3 regions of the Priestia sp. 53B2 genome follow, and region 1 is predicted to be linked to each of the others. Evidence: riboswitches for the same ligand, from Rfam matches in the RefSeq annotation. Region 1 holds a riboswitch; each other region holds the start of a gene.
The links. Region 1 has a riboswitch for S-adenosylmethionine ahead of metE (5-methyltetrahydropteroyltriglutamate--homocysteine S-methyltransferase). Riboswitches for the same ligand answer to the same signal wherever they lie in the genome.
Positions count from the first base shown of each region.

Region 2: another riboswitch for S-adenosylmethionine. It lies ahead of ACN6NE_RS09205 (phosphoadenylyl-sulfate reductase); the one in region 1 lies ahead of metE (5-methyltetrahydropteroyltriglutamate--homocysteine S-methyltransferase).
Region 3: another riboswitch for S-adenosylmethionine. It lies ahead of ACN6NE_RS29795 (5-methyltetrahydropteroyltriglutamate--homocysteine S-methyltransferase); the one in region 1 lies ahead of metE (5-methyltetrahydropteroyltriglutamate--homocysteine S-methyltransferase).

Region 1 is NZ_JBLZXA010000001.1:295,927-304,258, forward strand. It holds gene ACN6NE_RS01810 (acetate uptake transporter) at 1-247, opposite strand, end outside; gene metE (5-methyltetrahydropteroyltriglutamate--homocysteine S-methyltransferase) at 390-2,684, opposite strand; cobalamin riboswitch at 2,835-3,023, opposite strand; SAM riboswitch class I at 3,103-3,213, opposite strand; gene ACN6NE_RS01820 (hypothetical protein) at 3,294-3,545, opposite strand; gene ACN6NE_RS01825 (hypothetical protein) at 3,845-4,189, opposite strand; gene ACN6NE_RS01830 (metallophosphoesterase) at 4,337-4,711, opposite strand; gene ACN6NE_RS01835 (sugar porter family MFS transporter) at 4,970-6,349, opposite strand; gene araA (L-arabinose isomerase) at 6,497-7,921, opposite strand; gene ACN6NE_RS01845 (L-ribulose-5-phosphate 4-epimerase) at 7,951-8,332, opposite strand, start outside.
Region 2 is NZ_JBLZXA010000009.1:4,711-13,042, reverse strand. It holds gene ACN6NE_RS09230 (glucose-6-phosphate isomerase) at 1-439, shown strand, start outside; gene ACN6NE_RS09225 (YugN-like family protein) at 821-1,225, shown strand; gene ACN6NE_RS09220 (potassium channel family protein) at 1,235-2,023, opposite strand; gene ACN6NE_RS09215 (VOC family protein) at 2,091-2,474, opposite strand; gene cdaS (sporulation-specific diadenylate cyclase CdaS) at 2,572-3,198, opposite strand; SAM riboswitch class I at 3,511-3,613, shown strand; gene ACN6NE_RS09205 (phosphoadenylyl-sulfate reductase) at 3,868-4,581, shown strand; gene ACN6NE_RS09200 (inorganic phosphate transporter) at 4,601-5,680, shown strand; gene sat (sulfate adenylyltransferase) at 5,733-6,884, shown strand; gene cysC (adenylyl-sulfate kinase) at 6,897-7,496, shown strand; gene cobA (uroporphyrinogen-III C-methyltransferase) at 7,588-8,332, shown strand, end outside.
Region 3 is NZ_JBLZXA010000038.1:136,593-144,924, forward strand. It holds gene ACN6NE_RS29775 (lysozyme inhibitor LprI family protein) at 1-1,069, opposite strand, end outside; gene ACN6NE_RS29780 (DUF3006 domain-containing protein) at 1,300-1,521, opposite strand; gene ACN6NE_RS29785 (ComEC/Rec2 family competence protein) at 1,524-2,372, opposite strand; gene ACN6NE_RS29790 (hypothetical protein) at 2,889-3,233, shown strand; gene ACN6NE_RS29795 (5-methyltetrahydropteroyltriglutamate--homocysteine S-methyltransferase) at 3,439-4,566, opposite strand; SAM riboswitch class I at 4,648-4,748, opposite strand; gene ACN6NE_RS29800 (hypothetical protein) at 5,081-5,446, shown strand; gene ACN6NE_RS29805 (FtsK/SpoIIIE domain-containing protein) at 5,459-6,592, shown strand; gene ACN6NE_RS29810 (hypothetical protein) at 6,589-7,284, shown strand; gene ACN6NE_RS29815 (MFS transporter) at 7,657-8,332, opposite strand, start outside.

The DNA.
Region 1 (8,332 bases):
AAAATAACCCGAAGGCACCAAAAGCAGTTGCGCCGAAGGTATTATTATGTTTGAAATCTTGCATAGACGCGATTAACTGCCCTATTCCGCCTAAAAAAATCGCCCATGGCAATACCAATGAAACACCATCGGTTACCCCAAGCTTTTGAAACGATGCAACAAGTGTCACCATGGCAAGTCCAAATAGACCTAGCGCTGATGGATCCGCTGTTACAATTTTAACGTGCTGCGTACTGTTGTTACTCATGTTGTACCTCCCTGATTTTAAAAACACCTTTAAAAAGATACAAAAATGTAGGGGAAGTGTCAATGGATATTTTTGGCCTTTTAAAATCCCATAAGACCAAGCAGTGTAGCGGTTACACTGCTTAGTCTTTAATTTCTTATCATTAAACGTTTTGTAATAAATTTTGTCTGGTTTGTTTTGCAGACTCAACCATCACTTTTAAAGCTTCAACCGTCTCGCTGATTCCTCTTGTTTTAAGGCCGCAGTCGGGATTAATCCAAAATAATGCAGGATCAAGTACCTGCAGAGCGCGGTCAATGTTTCGCTGAAGCTCTTCAAGCTTCGGTACGCGCGGGCTGTGGATATCATATACGCCAAGTCCGATTCCTTGATTGTACGTATGTTTTTCAAATGCATAAATTAATTCACCGTGGCTTTTAGATGTTTCAATAGAAATCACGTCGGCATCAAGCGCTTTGATCGCATCAATAATCTCTTCGAATTCTGAATAGCACATATGCGTGTGAATTTGCGTCTCGTTTTGCACCGATACCGTGGCTAGCTTGAACGCATACACCGCAGCATTTAAGTAGCTGTCCCAGTTTTCTCGTTTTAACGGCAATCCTTCACGAAGCGCCGGTTCATCTACTTGGATCATTGAAATGCCCTGACTTTCAAGTGCTTCTACTTCTTTTCTAAGAGCAAGCGCGATTTGATTTGCCACGTCGTAGCGCGGGATATCATCACGCACAAACGACCAGTTTAAAATCGTAATCGGCCCCGTCAGCATTCCTTTGACCGGCTTATTTGTTAGAGACTGTGCGTAGACCGTTTCTTTGATCGTCATCGCCTGCTCGTACGATACATCTCCGTAAATAAGCGGCGGCTTCACGCAGCGAGAACCGTAAGATTGTACCCAGCCAAACTTCGTAAACTGAAAGCCTCCTAATTTCTCACCGAAGTATTCGACCATGTCCGTACGCTCAAACTCTCCGTGCACAAGGACATCTAAGCCGATGTCTTCTTGAATTTTAATCCATTTTTTTATTTCCTCGTTAATGTACGCTTCATATGCTTCATCGCTTAACTCGCCTTTACGCCATTTTAGACGCTCTTTTCGCACTTCTTTTGTTTGCGGAAAGCTTCCAATTGTTGTCGTTGGAAGAAGCGGCAGTTGAAAAGCTTCTTGCTGAACGCGTTGACGTACGTCAAACGGCGCTTGACGCTCTGCTTTATAGCTGTGCAGCTGCTTCAGCTCTTTTTGTACGTCTTGATGATTTCGAAAAGATGATCCATTTAATGCTTGAATTGCCTGTTTGCTTACGTTTATTTCTTCTTCTATTTTTTCTTTTCCTTGCTGCACCGCTTTTGTTAACAGCGCAATTTCCTTTAGCTTTTCATCTGCAAAAGAGAGCGCATTTTTTAACACTGGCTCAATGGTTTCTTCATTTTTCACCGTAACAGGAACATGTAGTAGACTTGATGAAGGCTGCAGAATCAAACGGTCTTTTGATACAGCTTCTTCAATTTCACTGATTGTTAAAAGCTGTTCATCCAGATTCTCACGCCAAATGTTTCGTCCGTCAATCACTCCTGCTGCCAGCACTTTATCAGTCGGAAACCCATATTGATTAAGCGCCGTGAGATTTTCTCCTCGGTCATGCACAAAGTCTAAACCAATTCCATGAACGGGAAGAGAAACAACTTCTTGGTAATAATCAACGCTGTCAAAATACGTTTGCAAAATGACTTTTACATTCGGTGCCGCTTTTTTCAAAGCTTGATAGACTTCTTTGTACAGTGCGAGGTCTTCTTTTGATAGCGTTGTAGCTAAAACCGGCTCATCTATTTGTACCCACTCTACTCCTTCCGCTTGCAGCTCCGCTAAGATAGTCACATAAAGAGGAACAAATTGTTCAACTACTTCTTTAAACTCACTTTTTTTATATCCTTTTGACAGCTTCACAAATGTTACTGGACCTAAAATCACAGGCTTGCCTTCAATATTCAGCTTCTGTTTTGCTTCTTTGTAAAATTGAAGCGGGCGATTTTCTACAAGGGACGGCGTACATTCCTCAAGCTCTGGTACGATGTAGTGATAATTTGTGTTAAACCATTTTGTCATCGTAGAGGCTACCGCACCTTTTGTTCCTCGCGCGATGTCAAAATACGTTTCAAGCGATACTGGTCCTCCGTCATAATCAAAGCGCTTTGGCACTAGACCAAACATAGCGGCTGTATCTAACACATGATCGTATAAGCTAAAATCACCGACTGGAATTAATTCAATTCCTGCATCACGCTGTTTTTTTAGATGTGCTAGACGAAGAGCTTCAATTTCCTGCAGAAAGATATCTTTCTCTAGCTTTCCTGCCCAAAACTGCTCAAGCGCTTTTTTCCATTCTCGTTTTTCACCAATTCTTGGATAACCTAAGTTTGAACTTTTTACACTGCTCATTTTTTCCACTCCCTGTATATTTTTTTATCGATAAACTAAAAAATCTCTCTTTTCGAAATGAAAAGAGAGATGATACGCATACTTAACTAAAGTTGAGATAGCCTGTTTTTCCCAACACGTATTCCTCACTCCTCTCTATATCCCGTAGAGCTTAAGTGCATACAACAGGCAGGTCTCCTGACTTAGGTTCATCGCTTCCTATCCCTTCCCATTTCAACATGAAACAGTGGTTAATAAGTTGCTCCCCATTACAGTGGCGGGACCGCGCCGGCTTTTCACCGGTCTTCCCTTTTAAGCTGCGTATATTCGTTACACAGCACCTGATGCATTTTTATAAAATTGTTCATTCAAAACATATTCACATAAAATAAAAAGCCTCTCTATCACGAATAGAGAGGCATAGTATCTATGAAATCCTCTCTTATTTTCCAAAGCTGTACGCTTTGCAGGATGTAGCACCTTTTCAACAAGAATGTTAAATGGTTGCCGGGCTTCACAGGGCCAGTCCCTCCGCCTCTCTCAATAAGAGTTTTAATTATTTATAATATTTTGAATGTAGAGTCATCTTAACACCTTACATTTATGTTGTCAAAAGAAATTTCAAAAAAATTAGTTTTCAGGAGGCGTTGACGCTAATTTTTGCCTTAACAATTTGTAATCATCTTTTCGATGTGTTTCGATTAAATCTTTTGCTCCTTGGTGATAGCCTGAAGAATAAATGTACTCTACCGCCGTTTCAATAAGCTTTCTTTTTTCTTCGGCACACTCCCGATCCATTAAGGGGAACAGTCTACCTAAAAGGTCATTTAAATCCTCCTTGATAAAACGATCAAGTCCTTCTTGCATCTTTTCGTTTGCCATGATTGCTCCTCCATTTGCTGTGTATGTTCTAAGCCTTTATAAACAGGCATTTCACTGTAAATTTTAAGATAAAGTTAAGTCATTAAACAGTATATCAAGTGAATGTTTTTCTTTAATTACATATGTAATACAAATATATGACAAATATAGAGAATATATCATCATTCATTATCTATTATAACGTTTGACTTAGCCTTCTGCTACAAGGTTTCTTTAAACATTATGCATAATCTTCCAAAAGTCTGGCTGTGAATCACGGGCACGCTTTTGGCTAAACCTAGCTTTCTACTTTCTTGTTTTTACAAACAATTTCTTCGAGGTCGTCCAAAATCCTTCCAAAGAAGAGGACCTAAAATGTCGTATCTGCTTACAAAAAACTCCGTAAAATTATAATTATTTAAAATTAAAGGCAGCTCAAAATCAAGGGGAGCACCGGCGCCTCCTGACAATACAAAATCAGTGCCTCTTCCAAGCGTAAACGTCCCGTTTCTATTTTTTCTAATAAACTGTTCGTCATATGCATGCACGTGGCTAACGAGCACTTTTTTCACGCGGTGCAAGTCAAAAAATTGCTGACTTTGAGGAGTCGTTACAGGAAACCCTTCAAGGTTTGACCACCGGCCAATATTTGGCTGCGCATGCATGGCTACAACGGTATTACGAGGAGCATCCTCTAGCTGCTGCTCTAAATAATTAAGCTCTTTATCTGTAAATCCATATATTTTATTCTTGGGACTGATGACATTATTTAATGCGATGCACCGGAAGTTGAAGATAGGAATATCAATGATTCAGTGTACTTTTCCGATAGTAGCTCTGAAGTTTTCGAGATTGCTTTCATCAAGGTACAGTTCATCATGATTCCCTACGCATACAAACATAGGAATGTTTGGTGCGATTTTTTCAACAACCTTAACAAAGTGCTCCAAGTACTCTTTTTTCCCTGTATAGACGGTGTCTCCCCCATGAATAATAAACAGCGGGTCCAATTCCACCGCCTTTTTTAATACAAGCTCAAATTCACCGCTCATCGTGAAACAATTATCGTTTGGTCCGTCACCTCTGCTGTCACCCATAAAAACAAAGTTAAATGGATCTCTCGGATTTAATTGTTTAATTCTTTGCTTTAATAACTTTTCAGAACGTTCATGAAGCGTCAAATTCATCAACTAGTTAATCCCCCTATTACTAAATAAATTCAGTTAAAAGTAAACAAGCTTACTTATTTATATGAGAATTTGTTGATGAAGGTCACTACCTTCTTGTAAGCAGAACGCACATTTAAATTAGTTTCCATAGCCTATCTATCCTTTCATTTTGTTAAGCACTGATAGGGCAACATAAAAGCTAGAATCCTCCTAATCTAAAAAAGAACCCCTTGCTGAGATAGCAAAGGGTTCTTACAAGTAGAGCGTTCACCATAATCAAACGTACTTATTACGCTCAACCGGACTTAAAGACTTCCTTGCAGAACGAGCTGCCATGTCCGTTTCAATTTGCTCTAGGCTACGTCCTTTTGTTTCAACAACTACAAAACGTATGAAGAATAATCCGAGAATACAAATGATCCCGAACGTTGAAAAGATAATGCCCAAGCTAAACTGATCAGCTAAAATAGGAAACACAAGCCCCACTGCCAGCGATCCTGTCCAGTTAAAAGCAGATGAAATCCCAGCACCGATTCCGCGTACAGAAAGCGGGAAAATTTCTCCTACAATGATCCACGTAAGCGGCGCCCATGAAAACGCATAGCAAAGGATAAAGCAACAAAGAGCAATTAACGTAACCCAGTTAACGACGACTTCATTAACACCTAATGCTCCTAGAATAGCCGGTGTGAAAAATGAAAGAGCCATACCCGCGCCGCCAATCGTAAGAATGGTACGGCGGTTGAATCTATCAACAAACTGCAGAAAAATAAGTGTTGTCACAACGAAGATTACCCCAACAATGACCGTAAAACCAGCAGCTACCTGCGGGGCTAAACCAACTTGACGAGCAATGCTTGTTGCATAATAAACAATTGAGTTTGAGCCTTGAATCTGCTGAAAAGTTGCCATTCCGACACCGATAATTAAAGCTAAACGAAACTTTTTCTGAAACAGCTGTTTAATGCCTGATTTTTCATGCACAGCTACGCTTTCAATTTCAGACACTTCAGCTTCCACTTCAGCTGTTGACCGGCGAAGCGTGCGCAGCACTTCACGCGCTTTATCTGCCATTCCGTTTTTAATTAAGTAGCGAGGTGACTCTGGAAGCTTAATCATACCGATGCATAAGACGATCGCAAAAACACCGGCGCTGCCAAGCATGAGTCGCCAGCTGTTTGGAACCGGCTCAAAAATAAAGGCTACGATATAGCTTAATAATAATCCAATTACAATCATTAGCTGATTTAAACCTGAAAGCTTCCCGCGAATATTAGCAGGTGCGATTTCTGACATATAGGCAGGAACTAAAGAAGAAGCCGTTCCTACTGCTGTACCTAAAAAGACGCGCGCAATCGTTAACGTAATTTCCTCTGGTGCAATCGCTGAACCGATGGAGCCTAAAAGAAAGATGATAGACGAAATTAAAATTAACTTTCTTCGTCCAAACTTATCGCCTAATAACCCGCTTAAAATGGAACCGATAATTGCTCCTCCCATTAGCGACGAAACCACAATCCCCAGCCAGAGCGGACTTAAATGAAACGCTTCACGGATATGACCTTCTGCACCAGCAATAATCCCAATATCATAACCGAATAAAATACCGGCAAATGAGCCGAAGAAGAAGATAAACTTACTTGATACTTTACTCATGATTATATATCCCCTTTGTATTGTCTTAGTTTTGCTTCCTATCACACAAATTTAAAACGCTTTCATTTATTTCTAAAAACGGCGTTCTTTTACTAACGCTATATTTTCACTTCCAAGGAAGCAGCGCTCCCTCGGAAGTAGTGATGCTTACTTAATAATGACGTACTCTAGATCAACAAGCTTTGCATAGCTCACGATTTGATCCGTCGTTAAATTTAATGAAAGAACCGTATGATGGCCTCCTCCGTTTTCAATCCACGCTTTAACGCCGTCTTGAAAGTTCGGCTTAATGTTCCAAAGCACGCGCGCTACCGGAAGATTTGGAGCTGGAACTTCCGGCTCAAATGCCGATACTTCGTTAATTAACAGCTTGTAATGCGTGCCGAAGTCCGCCATGGAAACCACTACGCCTTCTCCTTGTTTACCGTCAAACACTAAGCGAGCCGGGTCTTCGCGGTTACCGATACCTAGCGGCGAAACGATTAGTTTTGGTTTGTTTACCGCTAGCGTTGGATCTACTTCAAGCATGTGTGATTGAAGCACAGACTCACGTCCGGGAGCCAATTCATACGTGTAGTCTTCCATAAAGCCCGTTGACTGATTATGGCTCATTACTTTGAGCAGGCGGTCAAGCGCCGCTGTTTTCCAGTCTCCTTCACCAGCAAAGCCGTATCCTTGTGCCATCAAGCGCTGTACGGCTAGACCAGGAAGCTGTTTCATACCGTATAGATCTTCAAAGTTAGTCGTAAAAGCGCTGTAGCCGCCTTCATCTAGAAAACGTTTAATCGCAATTTCATAGCTTGCCTGTACTTTTACGCTAGACTCCCAGTCTTCTACAGAATAGTCACCGTAGACAAATTCGTACGCGTCTGCATATTCAGTAAATAAATCATTGATTTCTTCTTCCGTAACGGCATTTACATATTGAACAAGGTCACCGATTCCAAAGTAGTCAACCGTCCAGCCAAATTGAATTTGCGCTTCAATTTTATCTCCTTCCGTTACTCCGACGTTGCGCATATTGTCGCCGAAACGCGCGACTTTGATGTTGAAGCTTTCGTTATAAGCAGCGGCTACATCCATCCATTGTGCAATTTGCTGCTGTACTTCGGGGCGCTCCCAGTAGCCTACTACAATTTTATTTTGTTTCTTTAAACGCGCGTTGATAAAGCCGTATTCACGATCACCGTGAGCAGACTGATTCAAGTTCATAAAATCCATATCAATCGTTTCCCAAGGAATGCTTTCGTTAAATTGTGTTGCTAAATGAAGCAGCGGTTTTTGTAGTAACTTGGTGCCTCGAATCCACATTTTTGCAGGCGAGAACGTATGCATCCACGTGATTACGCCGGCAACTTCATCTCGGTAATTCACTTCTTTCATCATGCTTGTAATCGTATCAGCACTCACAGCTAAATCTTGCAGAACAATCGGATAAGGCAAGATACCGCTTTCATTTAAAGCATCAGTCATCGCTTGCGCGTGTGCTTTTACTTCTGCTAGCGCTTCTTTTCCGTAAAGATGCTGTGAACCAACAATAAACCAAAATTCTTTTTGAGTCGTTTTTAACATGATAATCCCCTTTTCTCTATGTAAGTCTTTTACTGTCCTTGCCCGTAATACGCGTTTTGTCCGTGTTTTCGTAAATAATGTTTGTCTAATATACGCTGCGGCAGCTCTTCAGCCAGCCCGTTTAATTTTTGAGTAAAGAAGTTCATTTTTGATACTTCGTCTAGTACGACGCTGTTCATTACCGCCGATTTGGCATCTTTCCCCCACGTAAACGGCCCGTGTCCTTGAAGTAAAATACCAGGAACCGCTAGCACATCTAAGCCGCGCTCTTCAAATGTTTCAATGATTACCTTGCCCGTTTCCACTTCATATCCGTCATTCACTTCTTTTTCTGTCAAAAAGCGCGCGCACGGTACGGAACCATAAAAGGTATCGGCATGAGTCGTTCCCATTGCCTGCACATCAAGTCCT
Region 2 (8,332 bases), on a different contig from region 1:
TAACTTCTCAACGGATCTTCATTCTTTAGGTCAATATGTACAAGAAGGTCGTCGTGATATTTTTGAAACAATTGTACAAGTTCAAGATTCTCGTCATGAGCTAACAATTGAAGAAGATGCAGCGGACTTAGATGGATTAAATTACTTAGCTGGTGAAACAGTTGACTTTGTAAATAAAAAAGCCTTCCAAGGTACAATGCTTGCTCACACAGATGGAGGTGTTCCAAACTTAGTTGTGAACATTCCTGCGCTAGATGAGTATACGTTCGGATATGTTGTATATTTCTTCGAAAAAGCATGTGCAATCAGCGGCTATTTATTAGGCGTAAACCCATTCGATCAGCCGGGAGTAGAAGCATACAAAGTAAATATGTTTGCTCTTCTTGGAAAACCTGGTTTTGAAGAGAAAAAAGCAGAATTAGAAAAGCGTTTGAAATAAGTAAAAAGAGGGCGGTACAAAAGTATTTTAGCCCAAGTGAAAAACGAACCATTAATCAACATGTTTGATTAATGGTTCGTTTTTTTGTTATGGTGAATATAGTTTCATCTGTTTAGGTCCTTCTAGCAGTTGATTGGAGGGCAAGGCGAAGACTCCTGCGGGAAAAGCGCAAGCGACGAGGAGGCTCAGCGCCCGTCCGCGGAAAGCGAAGCCTTGCACGGACATCAACTGCGGTGTCACAAGCGATTTATACGAGCTACTTTATCCAGTTTGTTCGCATTTAGGTTGGATTCATTTAGTTATGTCTCAACCTCTTTTTTGCTTTTGAGATAAAGGATAAAAAGCTGGAAAAAGGACATGTTAAAACAGAGGAGGGATAACATGATTGAATTATCTTCAAGATTAGAGGGCACATTATTCAAGCTTTACGAATTAGAAAAAACGCTTAAGCCGCTTGGGTATAACATTGGAGGGAATTGGGATTATGACAATGGTTCATTCGACTATAAGATGAATGATGAAGTCGGCTATCAGTTTTTACGTATCCCGTTTACAGCTACGAATGGAGAACTGGATTCTAAAGGAACAACCGTACAGATTGGCACGCCATTTTTACTTTCACATAAATATCAAATTGGTCTAGATGACGATGTTCACAATGGAAATGTGAGTGCTTCATTTAATCAGTTTGCAGAACCCCAAGACGCAGACGCTTCATTTCCAGAAAAGTATATCAGCTTAGGAGAAGAGCTAATTAGAGAGGCAGAAGATGAGCTGCTTCAGTAATTGAAGGAACTATTCTTTTTTTAAACTCTCTAATTTTTTCACAAAAATATGCTCGTACATGACTTGACTAATCAACTCGTTTGTTTTAATCATTTCATTCACCCCCAAATTTTGTGCATTTTGAATATGCTTTTTTGTTAACAGTTCAACGATGCTGTAAATAGAAGGGTTCAATCCTTGCAGAGCCACTAACGTAACAATAGTATTCATGTCTGCATATTCTTCTGTCTTATGCTGATCGGCAGTAATCAGCACTTTTTTTGCGTACCGAGCGTTGGCAAGTTCTAATACTTCATAGTGAGAGGGACTTCCTTTAATAAAATGAACGCGATCACAAATCATGGGGTTTTTAGTCAGAGAGTCGTCGATAAGAACAATGTCTTCTTTATGAAATGCATCGCGATAAGACTCTAACACGAGTTTGGCGCGCTCATTCCACCCAACAACGATGAAGTGATCTTTTCCATAAAATTTTAAATTCCCTTCCAAATAAGCGCTCTCAGCGGAAACAGCAATTTTAGAAAGCGTGACAAAATAAGTAGTAATAAACCCCGTTCCGATCAGGACTAAAATAATTGCAGCTAACCTTCCAATCGTAGTGGTCGGAGCAAAATCACCGTACCCTATAGTAGAGATTGTAATAATAACCCACCAAATTCCTTCAAACACATTCCCAAACGTTTGCGGCTCTAGTAAATGTATCAGCATGCCAAAAAGCAGAACAAGGCAGCCGATAATAAAAAGAAGGCGCACTAAAATAGAACGACGAAAAAGTCGAAATAATAGCCATTCCATCATAAAAAAACCTCCAGTGATTAGTCATAGCCACAGTATGACCATTTTTCACTGAAGGTATAAGATATCTTTATCTTTTTACTTCGTAATATTCAATCCATTCTTTGTCTGGACCGTAGAAAAATAAGTATCTTGCTCCATTTGGCAAAGTTACAATGTTTTCTTCCACAAATGAAACGCCTGCTGATTTTAAACGCTCAAACTCCTCTTCAATTCCGTCTACTGCCAGCGCAAAATGATGAACTTTACCTTCGTTAGGTAAGCTTGAGTTATACCCTTGAATTAACTCTACGATTACATTGCCTTCTAAACCTAGAAAAGCTAGCTTCAAAGACGGATCGGTATGTGGTAGTGTTTCGATGAGCTCTAATCCCACTTTTTGTGTATAGAACTCAATAGATTCTTCTATATCCTTTACTTGAACGCCTACATGTTCAAATTTTAAAATTGTCATATGCATCACCCGTATCTATAGTATGTAAAAACTATGAAATATATTAAAGAGAAAGGATATAGAAGTCAAGATAGGGCTGCTTATCAGGAAAGGGCTCTTAAATCATATTTTTGCTGGAGTGAATAGGGTAGAGGCTTCCCTCAAGAGCAAACGAAATTTTGCCTGTTTCTTCAGATACAACTAAAATTAATGCATCCGATTTTTCCGACATTCCAATGGCTGCACGATGACGTGTTCCCAATTTTTTGTTCGTTAAAATAATAGACGAGAGAGGTAAAACATTAGCAGCTGAAATAAGCTGATTATTTCTAATTAGGACGGCTCCGTCATGTAAGGGTGTCCCTGGATAGAACAGTGTCTCAACTAGCGTAGCGCTGACAGGAGCTTGAATAGGCATTCCTTTTTGAATAAGAGAGTCTACATTTTGTTCCCGTTCAATGACAATTAAAGCGCCGTGACGTTTCTCAGAAAGGTTATGAATAGCTAAGGACAGAGCAGCATATTCAAATGTATAAGGCGATAAGTAATGACGCAAGTAATAAGAGGCGGCCGTAGCTTGAACATCTTGAAATAACCTTCTCATCTCCTCAAAATCACATAGGATACAATGATCACTCGTGTCTAAATGTTTAATTAAATTAGAGGCTTCAGTTGAAATCTGCTGTAAATATGTTCGCACATTATTTTTAATTGTATCGTCTAATTGAAAGGGTTGTCTCTCCATCTTATATAGCTCCTATCTGTCAGTCAGTGTTATCTGTAATGTGTGCTAATGTGGGTGAATTATCCGTACAGCTTATAAATCCCTTATTAATTTTATAGAGAGGTTTTGTGTTTTATTTAACAAGAGAATATAAAAAGTTGGGGAAAAAGAAAGCGTTTTATAAACTGGTATGTTCACATTTGGTTTAAATTTACATATGTTGTTTTAAATAAAAGTATAGATATTTCTGTGAATTTAAAGTATAGTTTTCTTATCGGATATATGATTTTTAATGTTGACAAATATTCTAAATATGCTAAAATTTTTAAAAAATGCTTATCAAGAGTGGTGGAGGGATCTGGCCCGCTGAACCCCGGCAACCTGCTTAGCAAGGTGCTAATTCCAGCAAAGTGTGTATCATTTTGAAAGATAAGGCGAAAATTTATTGCCTACCCAGTCTTTCAATATGGAAGACTTTTTATTTTGATATAGCGCAAGCGATAAGTTAAGGAGGGACATCAATGACTGTAACCCCCGACTTAAAACAAATCTTTGAGCACGTCAAAGCAAAGTAAGAATTAAATAGTTTCGCTGACTAGACACACTAGAGGCGGTTTTATCCAATTCTAGTGGGTAAAACCGTCTTTTTTTATTGGATAACGCGGATAAATAAGAATTGGAGTGAAGAAAATGGCAGACCTATATACGTATGAAAACTGGAGTGATATATTTCCAGAGTTCGACAGTGAAGATGAAACAAAAGGAGCCCTTTCAGCATTGCAGTGGGCGTATGATACCTACGGAGATTCAATTATTTATGCATCAAGCTTTGGTATCGAAGGGATCGTGTTAATTGATTTAATTTCAAAAGTGAAAAAAGATGCTGAAATCGTCTTTTTAGATACGGGCGTTCATTTTAAAGAAACATATGAAGTGATTGATGCAATTAAAGAACGCTTTCCTGACTTGCGTATTCATATAAAAAAACCGGATTTAACGCTTGCAGAACAAGCTGAGAAACATGGAGATGAGCTTTGGAAGAGTCAGCCTAACCTATGCTGTCAAATTCGAAAAATCATCCCGTTAAGGGAATCTCTTGCTCCTTATGATGCGTGGATTTCTGGTTTGAGACGCGAGCAGTCTGAATCTCGTGCCAACACGAATTATTTTAATAAAGATGAGAAATTCAAGAAAGTGAAAGTCTGCCCGTTAATTCATTGGTCTTGGAAAGAAGTTTGGCGTTATGTGTATAAGCATGATTTACCATATAACAAACTTCATGATCAAGGCTACCCAAGTATCGGCTGTGAGCCCTGTACCGCACCTGCCTACAATGTAGACGATTTACGTTCAGGAAGATGGGCAGGTACACAAAAAGTTGAATGCGGATTACACGAATCTTAAATACGAAAGAGCTGAATAAATGATGCTTTTATATGTTGCCTTTATCATTGCGCTTTTTTTTGCAATGAATATTGGGGCAAGCGGTGCAGCAGCAGCTATGGGCGTTTCATACGGCTCCGGTGCGATTAAAAAGCGAAGAGTAGCCCTGTTCATCTGTGCTGTAGGTATTGTGCTCGGAGCCATTATCGGAGGCGGCGAGGTGGTGAAAACCATCAGTTCAGGTATCATACCTGAAAAATTGCTGTCAGTAGAATTAGTTATTATCATTCTGGCTGCTGCAACGCTGTCACTCTTTTTCGCGAATTTAATTGGTATCCCTCTATCAACAAGTGAAGTAACGGTTGGTTCAGTTGTTGGAGTAGGAGTAGCTTATCAATCTCTGTATGTGGAAAAACTTTTAGTTGTCATGTCTTTTTGGATTATTGTTCCGCTGGTTTCATTTGTCATTGCTTTTTTTATTGGAAAAGTGATAAAACGCAGAGCGCATAAAAAAGAAGCAGAGGGAAAGTGGAAAAGAGTTTTAACGATTTTAGTTATAGCCACGGGATTCTTTGAAGCCTTCTCAGCTGGAATGAATAACGTGGCAAATGCTGTCGGTCCTCTAGTAGGAGCTGGATTAATGGATGCCACAACGGGTGTCATATCAGGAGGATTGGCTGTGGCGCTCGGAGCTCTTTTACTAGGAGGCCGAGTTATTGAAACAAACGGGAAAAAAATTACTCGCTATTCTGTAGGAGAAGGGTGCATTATCTCGGGTACTGGTGCTTCTCTTGTTACAGCAGCTTCACTTTTTGGTTTGCCAGTACCGCTTACACAGGTCACGACGTCTTCTATTATTGGAATAGGAGCAGCGAAAACGGGATTTACGAAAGAACAGCGCGAAGTGGTCATTCAAATGTTAAAGGTTTGGGTGGTATCCCCTGTATTTTCACTCGTAATCTCATATGTTCTTGTGAAACTAGTACTTGAAAGCGACTTATATTCATTTGTGGTGCTAGCTAGCGGCTGCATTGCCACAGCAGGTGTTCTAAGCTTAGCTAGAACGACTAGAAGAAAAAGAGCAAGCTTGCAGTCGGAAAAAGAAAAAATGACTGCGTGATTCAAGTGCTTTTTATTATATTGTGTTAATTATTTAAGGAGGATTTTACAAAATGACAACAATTCAAGCACACGGTGGAGAATTAATTAATTTATATCAACCAACATATGACTACACTTCACTAACAAAAGAAATCGAAGTAGATAACATGGCTCTAAGTGATTTAGAACTAATTGGAATTGGTGCCTACAGCCCAATTACAGGATTTTTAGGAGAAAAAGATTATCAATCAGTTGTTGAAAATATGCGTTTAGCAGATGGAACAGTATGGAGTATTCCTATCACTCTTCCTGTAACAGAAGAGCAAGCTAAAGAATTAAACATTGGCGACAAAGTAAAGCTTGTTCAAAACGGCGTAACGTACGGTGTTTTAGAAGTTTCTGAAGTATATACGCCAAATAAAGAAAAAGAAGCGGAAAATGTGTACCGCACAGCAGAACTTGCCCATCCTGGCGTGAAAAAAATGATGGAACGCCCAAATGTATATGTAGCAGGTCCAATCGTACTTGTAGAACGTACACCTAAAACGCGTTTTGAAAAATATTATCTAGATCCAACTGAAACAAGAGCAGTATTTGAAGAACGCGGTTGGAAAACGGTTGTTGGATTCCAAACTCGTAACCCTGTTCACCGTGCGCACGAATATATTCAAAAAACGGCATTAGAAATTGTAGACGGCCTGTTTTTAAATCCACTTGTAGGAGAAACAAAGTCAGATGATATCCCAGCAGATATCCGTATGGAAAGTTATGAAGTGCTTTTAGAGAACTATTATCCTAGCGATCGTGTAGCTTTAGCAGTTTTCCCTGCTGCGATGCGCTATGCTGGACCTAGAGAAGCTATTTTCCATGCAATGGTTCGAAAAAACTTTGGATGCACACATTTCATTGTAGGCCGTGACCACGCTGGTGTTGGTGACTACTATGGAACATATGACGCACAAAAAATCTTCAGTAACTTTACAGCAGATGAATTAGGAATTACACCTTTATTCTTTGAACACAGCTTCTATTGCAAGAAGTGTGAAGCGATGGCATCAACGAAAACATGCCCTCACAGCAAGGAAGATCATATGATTCTATCTGGAACAAAGGTACGTGAAATGCTTCGTAACGGAGAAGTGCCACCAAGCACATTCAGCCGTAAAGAAGTAATTGAAGTGTTAATTAAAGGATTAGCAAAACAAAAATTATCTTCAAAATAAGGAGCGGTTGAAGTGAGCAAATCAACAAACATTACGTGGCATGATGCTGGAATTACAAAAGAGGAAAGACGCGAGCAAAATAATCATCACAGTTTTGTATTATGGTTTACAGGTCTTTCGGGTTCAGGTAAATCTACCGTAGCAAACGCAGTGGCAAAAGCGCTTTTTGATAAAAATATTCGCAACTATGTATTAGATGGTGACAATGTTCGTTTCGGCTTAAATAAGAATCTAGGGTTTTCTGCTGAAGATCGTACAGAAAATATTCGCCGTATCGGTGAGGTTTCTAAGCTATTTGTAGACAGCGGTCAAGTGGTACTAACAGCATTTATCTCTCCATTCCAAGAGGACCGCGCTCAAGTGCGTGAGATCTTAGAGGGGAATGAATTTTTGGAAGTATACGTGGAGTGTCCGTTAGAAGAATGTGAAAAAAGAGATCCAAAAGGCCTTTACAAAAAAGCAAGAAGCGGAGAAATTCGTGATTTTACAGGAATTGATTCTCCGTATGAGTCACCGGCTAATGCTGAATTAACAATTAATACAAGCACACAGTCTGTAGAAGAATGTGTACAAACTGTTATTGAATATTTAGCTAACCGAAAATTTATCTAAATGACAGCGGACTTTGTCCGCTGTTCTAATTCAAATTAAAATGTGGGAGCGCTGCGGAGACGTGGAAATGATGGAAGGGTGAAAGGCATTCATGGGGAAAGTATATCTAGTCGGTGCAGGACCGGGAGATCCAGATTTAATTACATTAAAAGGGTTGAAAGCAATTCAGCAAGCAGATGTTATCTTATATGATCGTTTAGTGAATAAGGACCTGCTGGAGTATGCTAAAAGTGATGCAGATATCATTTACTGTGGAAAGCTTCCGAACTACCATACCCTCAAGCAAGAAACAATTAACAACTTTTTAGTGAAATTTGCTAAAAAAGGAAAAATTGTAACACGATTAAAAGGCGGAGATCCATTTGTTTTTGGACGCGGAGGGGAAGAAGCAGAAGCTCTCGTGCAGCAGGGCATTTCATTTGAAATTGTTCCAGGAATTACATCAGGCATCGCAGCCGCTGCTTATGCAGGAATCCCTGTCACTCACCGGGAATACAGCGCAAGCTTTGCTTTTGTAGCAGGCCATCGTAAAGATAGCGAGCATGATGCAATCAAATGGGATAGCCTAGCCAAAGGTGTAGATACTCTTGCGATTTATATGGGAGTGCGGAACTTACCGTACATTTGCCAACAGTTAATGAAACATGGAAAAACTTCAGCTACGCCAATTGCATTGATTCACTGGGGAACATGTGCGGACCAGCGCACTGTAACTGGAACTCTTGGTACAATTGTTGATATTGTTAAAGAAGAACAAATTGAAAATCCAAGTATGATTATCGTTGGTGAAGTTGTGAATTTTCATGACCGATTAAATTGGTTTGAGAAGACTGGAC
Region 3 (8,332 bases), on a different contig from region 1:
AATAAGTAACTAGCTCGTAGCAACGTTCTCTAGTCATTTCGTGTAAAATACGAGCTTCTTCAGCATAAGCTAAAGTTCCTCCTCCAGCTTCTTTCAACTCTTTTTGAGAAGCAGCATCTCTATCTTTAATCCATTGACGTTGTTTGATTTTTAGATCATTCATTTCTGATGCAGGTAATTGGGTTTTTAATTCACCATAGATATCGTTTAACACCTGATCCCACATTTGATAATTGGCTCCAGAAGCTTGTCTTCTGTCACCATCAATCTGATCATTAACTGGCTGTACTTCACTAGCTCTCGTTTGCTCTAGTAAATCTAAATAATAAGCTTTTTTGCTATTAGTTATTGTTGTAGCTGGACTATTTGTTGATGGAGTGCTTGTAGTTGGACCAGTCTTTGATACAGTAGTAATAGGCCCATTTTTAGCTATATCAGTTAAGTATAATTGATTATTGATAAGCACGGCTGTGTACATCCAATTGTATTTATTTGTTTTTTGAGATCCATCTGGTTGTATAACAGATACGGTCTCTACAGTTTGTATTTTATAAAGAGGCCCATCAGAAGAGTTACCTGCTTTCGTAAAATTCACTACAGAATAATCTATCCAGTTCTCTTTAATACCCTTCTTATATAAATTGCTTACTAATGATTGTTGGTCACTATATAACGAACCTTTTAAAACATGCGCAACGTTACTGAACTGGCCTGTATTAATCGCAGCTGTTAGTCCATTTATGTAGTCAGCCATTACTAAAGCTGCTGTATCTTTAGTAACAAAAGCGTCATCGGAGACTATATTTGAATTAGTTGAGTTTTGCTGATTACTATTTTTGTGAACAGCACTCGCATGATCGCTACCTTTTATAGTTGAAGGTTCTCCAGTATTATTTTCTGTAGCGCTATTACTATCTTGATTCGCTTTATTAGCACTATTATCACTGGTCTCCTGGCTACTAACCTCCCCAGTTTCCCCTGATTTTGAATCAACCTTTTCTTCTTGTTGACAGCCAGAAACCAGTAAAGAAGTTACCGTAATTAATAAAAAAACACCTTTTTTATACATAGCTGTTCTCCCCTCTAAAAGTTGTTAATTTTGTGTGTATTTTACCAATATTAAAAGATAGTATAACAACGTTTTATTCCTTAATAATGATATTATTTAATAGTGAAATATTATAAACTTTTCGAAACAGTTTATTAATAATTAATTCGTAAAAAACAGTCTCAAAGTAAGAAACTGTCATCTTATCCCTTATGCCAGAGCAAGAATACTTTATAAATAGGAATTAGTTTTTAATCTTCCCATAGCTCATTCATCAGGTCTTCAATTTCTTTTTCTCTTTTCTTAGTTTCTTGCCTATCAACCGTCACTTTATTTCCTGTAATGTAAACAACATCTCCAACTTGTGTATCCTCAGGAAAGATATCTTTTGGATAATCTTTTGTTATGCCTTCAATTTCAACAACAGCAAATCCCTCTTCAAACCGATCAATAATACCTTTTATCTTTTTCATAATTACCTCGATTTTTTAACAGAATAAGATGTTCCATCGCCCGTGATAATAATCGTACCACTTTGGTCTGTTCGGAGAATACTTGCTTTAGAATTTTTTAGTAAGTTCACAACCTGAGAAGTAGGGTGTCCATAACTATTTTTACCCACGCTAATGACTGCATACTTAGGCTTTACAGCGTCTAAGAAGTTTTTACTTGTAGACGTTTTGGCTCCATGATGGCCTACTTTAAGTACATCTGCACGTAGTGTTTTCTTCGCCTTAATCATGTCTGATTCTGCTTTTGTTTCAGCATCACTTGTAAATAAAAATGTATTCTTCTTATAAGCCATGTGTACAACAGCACTCCAGTCATTTAAATCACTGTTGGCATAGGTTTTGGTAGGCCCTACAATTTGAGCATTTACATCTTTAACAGGTAGCTTTACGCCTGCTTGTGCCGTTTTAATCGTTAATTTTTTCTTTTTCACAGCATTTAAAAAGTCTTTGTAAGCTTGCGTGTTATTACTTACTTTTGGTGCATAAACATTTTCTACTTTGAATGCATTAATGACTTCATCTAACCCACCAATGTGATCAGCATCAGGATGAGTAGAAATTAATACTTCTATATCATCGACTTTTTGTTTCTTTAAATAACTTACAACTGCATTTCCTTTACCTTTGTTTCCACCATCAATAACAATGTCCTCACCATTGGGAGCTTTAATATAGATACTATCTCCTTGACCAACATCAATGTAATGTACTTTCATGGTTTTAGGCGTTGCAGCGTATGAGGAAGCTGGAGCTGCAGAAATTCCTATTCCTATAGCTAGCGAAGAAACAATCTTGATAACACGACTTTTCATTGTTTTATCCCCTTTTATAAATGTATTTTCATATGTAGTGTTCTTTTATAGCAAAATTAATTTTACTACACGAAACCATACGTTAATATAAAATAGATTGAATATTTTTACTTATAAAGGTGTAAAAAGTCATGTTATATATGAGAATTAGTAGTAAAATGGAGGTAAATAGTAATGAAATGTACTATTTTAGGAATTTTAGTAGATTGACATTTTAAAATGACCTTATCTTTTTATCTCTAAGATACAGAAACATTAGTTTCAAACAGTCATTCTTAGCTTTTTTTTATATTGAGACCGAAACTCAGAACAAAGAGTTGTTTGCCTTTCTCAAATGATTGCACTAATAGATGATAAGGAATCAACGATGGTCAAATAGAGAGAGAGGGGTAGTGGTGATGGAAAAGTAGCAAGAAACGCATTTATGCATTTGATGTATACCTAGGCAGGCACAGTGAACCGCAGGACAACTATAATTTAACTTATTTTAGAAGTCCTATAAAAGGAGGAATGCACATGGAAAAAGAGCTCATATTTAAGCCTTATATGTTGCTATTTGAAATTGAAATAACAATAGTAAGTATCATCGAACACGAGATGATTACACAATATGGACCATTATGGCGACAACTTTTTTTTGTTAAGTGTGGAACTGACCTATATGACAATCTCCCATTACTATTCAGATTGAACCCCCTTCAAACTATCTTCACTGATCATGAATTACATGACTTATGTATATTAACAGATATTAAAAATACTCTAGTACAACTTTTACCCATTTCTCAAGATGACGTGAATCACCTTATTAGTGTCTTGCAGCACTTAAACCAGAAGAAAACTCTCTTATTATTTATCTAATTATATTCAGTAATGGGTTATTAAGAAGATCTTGTACCTAATAGAGGAACAAGTTTTTCAATGTGAGCGTATCGAATTAGAACGTGTGATATAGGAAGAATGGATATCCATTCTTCCTTTTTCCGTTTATAAGATTCGCCTGTTTATCGTATTTCAACACATCTAGAATGCTGCTTATATAAAATTAAGAAACAAATCTCCCTTTTTAGTTAACTCCCCAGACATCTTGAGCAATTTTAATTATGTGACTAATTTTATTCCATTGTTCCTCTTCTGTTAACACATTTCCTTCTTCTGTACTTGCAAAGCCACATTGAGGACTCAGCGACAAGTTTTCTAGAGGAATATATTCGCTTGCTTCTTTAATTCTTCGCTTAATAATCTCAGCATCTTCTAATGTAGGAAACTTAGATGTTACTAATCCTAATACAACGCTTTGATTATTACGTGTAAAGCTTTTTAATGGTTCAAAATCTCCTGAACGGTTATCATCATATTCAAGGAAAAGCCCATCTACATGTAAGTTAGCAAAGATTGCATCGGATATAGTATCGTATCCACCACTTGTGATATACGTAGATCTAAAATTTCCGCGACAAATATGCATAGTAATGAGCATATCTTCAGGCTTTTTAGAAATAGCATCATTTAAGCAACTTACTCGCGTATCAATAATGTCCTTTACGTTCATACCAAGCTTCTCAACAACCGCATTGATACGTTCTTCAGAGACAAAATCAATCCAGGAAGTATCATCTAATTGTAGGTAACGGCAGCCTGCATCATAAAAAGCTTGAATGGCTTTTTGATAAGCAGCTACAGTATCATGATAAAATTGATCTCTGTTCCCCTTGTAATATGTATCTTCTTGAACTCGAGTAAATAACATATTTGGACTTGGGATAGAGAATTTAGCAACTTGGCTTCCATCACCATACTGTTCGACAGCTTTTTTTAAGAACGTGAAGTGTTCCAGCATATAATGTTGATTGAAGTCTACTTTACCTACTACCTTAATCGCTTTATTTTTTGTTTTTGCGCCTTTGAATTGGCTAATATATTCTGTCTCAAACTCCTCTACGCCTTCTAATCCTGATAAGAAGTCCAAATGCCACCATGAGCGTCTAAATTCACCATCAGTGATGGATTTAAGCCCCACCTCAATTTGTTTCTGGACAAGTTTTTCAATTTCTTTGTCCTCTATAGATTTTAAATCGGCCTTATTGATTCTTGCATTCGCATACGCTTCTCTTGCTTCTTTAAGGGGAGCTGTTCTTAAAAAGCTGCCTACGTGATCAGCTTTAAATGGAGCTTTCACTAATGTCTTTGTCATGGTTTTGTTTCCTTCTTTCTTTTCAAAATAAAAAACCTCTTCTTACAAATAAGAAGAGGTTAATAATCGTTATGAGCGCTCTTCTTATCTTCAAGCAAATTGCTACTGGAATTGGCACAGTACTTTAACAGTCTGTTGCCGAGGCTTCCAAGGGCCAGTCCCTCCACCTCTCGAGATAAGAATATTCAATTTAATTAAAATTTAATTAACTAGAAAAAAGGTTACACCTGTTTTCTTAGCTTGTCAACAAAATTTTGAAAAATCAGAAACAACACACCTCTTATTCCATTACTTACTCATTACCTAATGCAGTAAGGGTTCTTCTTTATTTTTTGTTTGGACAGGCAAGCTTACTGCAGTAGTTACATAGTATCTAAAGAATTACGACTCCACTACTTAATCAGTATCTAGTTCAGTAACGTTACTGCGTTAATACAAGCTGTATACGCCTAGTGAAGCCCTTCGTGGAATCTGTAAGGGAGCTGAGCCGAAGAGGCGAAGGGGGCGACCGGATGTGTTGAGCCGAAACAATTCATACCTGAAAGGCAAAAAATTAAAAAGAATGAAAGAAGGTACCAACATGAGAAAAACACAAAGGTTTTCTTTTCGAAAGATCTTTCCTTTAATCCTCAAATCATCTCTTACGAGACCTCGTCCTTTCAGGGCTTATTCCTTTGTTCCTTTTAGTCCACTCGCCATGCTTGACCCCACTATTCTAACCATAGGAGGTATTATCTTAGGAATTGCCATCATCGAACGAATATTAGAGAGATGGGGTGTTATTGATCTTGTGGATCAGTTTGGAAAAATCATGCGATTTATCCTGCCTGTCACCTTCTATAGCGCCTTAATTTACTTTTTTGCGACTTTTATATTCTAAGGAGGAATGTGTATGTTTGAGAAACTAAAATTGCGTGGTCAATTGATTAAAGCGTTTCGTACGGCAGAGATTTATCGCGTGGTGAAACATGGAGACCGAACCTCTTATCTCTTTCCTAAAATTCATCAGATTGATCACCATCATACGTACACTCGGTACGCTTTTTCTTTATTGAATGGCATTGATCCTGAGCTTTTACACAAAAAAAAATGGGCCTTACGACAAGTATTAGGCAGCAACATTGAGATAAATGGCAGCTTAAAGAATTTTAGCATTACCGTTCATCACAAAAACTTACCTAAGATGCTCAATTATAGGTATGAAGTCGTTCATCCTCATATTGAGAAAATGGAGCTTCCTGTATGCATTGGTCAAGATATTTATGGAAACCCCGTTTCATGGGATTTTGCGGATTTGGAAACCTTACTGATTTCTGGCGAAATTGGAGCTGGAAAAAGCAGTCTGATGCGGGTCATCCTCACAACATGGGTGAAATATGCCTCTCCTGAAGACTTGCGTTTGGTGTTAGTAGATTTGAAACGAGCTGATTTAGGGCTTTTTCATGGCATTGAACATGTGGATGCGCTTTGTTTTGAGGCAAAGGACATGAGAAAACCTTTTGCCTTATTACGAGCTGAAATGTACAGAAGAGGCGATTTATTGTTAGAGCATGGCGTAACACATATAAGCAGGCTTCCATTTAAGCTGCCTCGTATCGTTGTGGTAATTGATGAAATGTCCATAGTGAAGAGAGAGACGGATCTTGTGGAGATGATTCAACAGTTTGCCAGCCAAGGCCGTGCTCTAGGTGTTCATACGATTATTGCCATGCAGCGTCCTGATGCTGATTTATTGAATTCAGCACTCAAAGCAAACTTACGGGTTCGGATCTCTGGAAGACAGGCCGATGCGATAAATGCGAAAGTTGCCGGAGTCATCGGTGCCGAAGAAATCGATGCTGCAGCCAGGGGGCGCATGAAAATTAAGATTGATGAGGTCAAAGAGTTTCAAGCCTTTTTCTTAGATGAAGGTGCTTGTAAGGAAATACTCTCTTCTTATAAAACGCTTGTGAAAGATCCCGAACCAGAACTCGAAGTTACATCACAATCCATCTTTGGTTTATTAGAGAAGGAGGAGCAGCGATGAGTTTCCATTTATCTCAACGTGATAAAGACATCATAGCGTTTATCAATCAATTTAGAGCCGTGGATCGAGACTCATTAGTTGACCTGTTCTTTAAACAGCTTAAATCGCCCGTAAATGCGTGTAATAGTGTGATGGTACGTTTATATCGGTTAGGACTCATTGAACGCACCCAGCAGTATTCTCCTACGGTCTACTTACCTGTAGATGCCAAAATTAAAAAGAACTCTCAAAAAATATTACATTTCCTTTCTATCTTGGATGTCTATAAACAAATGTGTACGTATAGCACACCTAAACAGGTCATTGTCGAAGATAAGCCCACCGGACGAAAAGGAGGGATTGAACCGGATCTGTTTTGTATTTTTAAAGGGTCTCCTTTTTGGATTGAAATACAACGCAATCAGTATACTGAGCAGAAAATGCAAGCGAAGATTAACCTCTATGAAGAGTTTTTCTTTTCGGATGAATGGAAGGCATTGCATTGGCAGCCAGAGGGTCGATCGTCCATTTTCCCTTCAGTCATGTTGATTACACCTGTTCGGTATGCGGTGTCTTCAGAACATATCCGCATTTTACAGGTAGCAAGCATTCATGAATTAATGGAGAAGTATAAAAGTTCTGGGAAACACCAAAAAGAAGGAAGACCAAGAACCCCAGCGTCGTCTGGTGGAATTAAAATTAATCTTACGTAATGACGGACAACATAAAAAGCTGCCTCAACACAGGGAATGAGACAGCTTTCTTACTTTCACACTCGTTGAGATGTGAAAATTATAAAAACTAAATAATAACAAATTCATTGCGAAAATTCTATATTTTTCATTTAATATTTAAAAAACAAAAAGAATATTAGACCTTTATAGGCGTATTTTATGACAAAATATACGCATTACAAGATGTACAACTAACACTTCCACATGCTTACTGGTGTTATATAAATAGATACCTAACTAGAGTAGGACAAATGAAAAGCACTCCAAAAGAGAGGGAAGTCTTCATGAAATGTGCACTATACACAAAGATAATGGTCATTAATAAAAGGCATTACGCTGTATTAATGGCTACTATAATATGATGTTTTTCTCACTATCCATATCCGATATATGACTTCGTTGTCCTGGTTTTACAAATATCATAGATACCATTCCAATTATTACGGCAATGGCAGCAGCAGTAAACATCGCATTATATCCATGTGCTGCAACAAGCCTTCCCGTTAATGTAGGCGCAATAATAGTAGCCAGGTTTGCAATAAAATGAGTTACTCCCCCAAAAGTTCCTGCTTTATTAGGCTCTGTATCAAGAACAACTGTCCAATAGATCGAATTGGGTAGGTAATTAAAGGCATTACCTATACACATTAACAAAAGTACTGAGGCCGCACTTCCAACTGTTGGGATTAGCATAAAACAAATAGCTGTGAAAAATAAGCAAACTACTGTGAACCAGGATCTGGCTATACGTAAATTCCCAGTTTTCTCACGTAACTTATCCGAAATTTTCCCTCCTATTAATCCTGTAACAATAGCACCTACCCATGGAATCATACCTATATACGAAAGAGATGCTAAAGAATAGTTAAATTCATCTTGCAAATATTTTGGAGTCCAAGTTAGTAATAGAATATTGACATACAAAAATGCAAAGTACCCAATGGCATTCATTACTAATGTAGGGTTTTTAAAAAAATAATACCAAGGAACATTTGTGGAGTTTGTTTTTTCTAATTGTGATTCACCT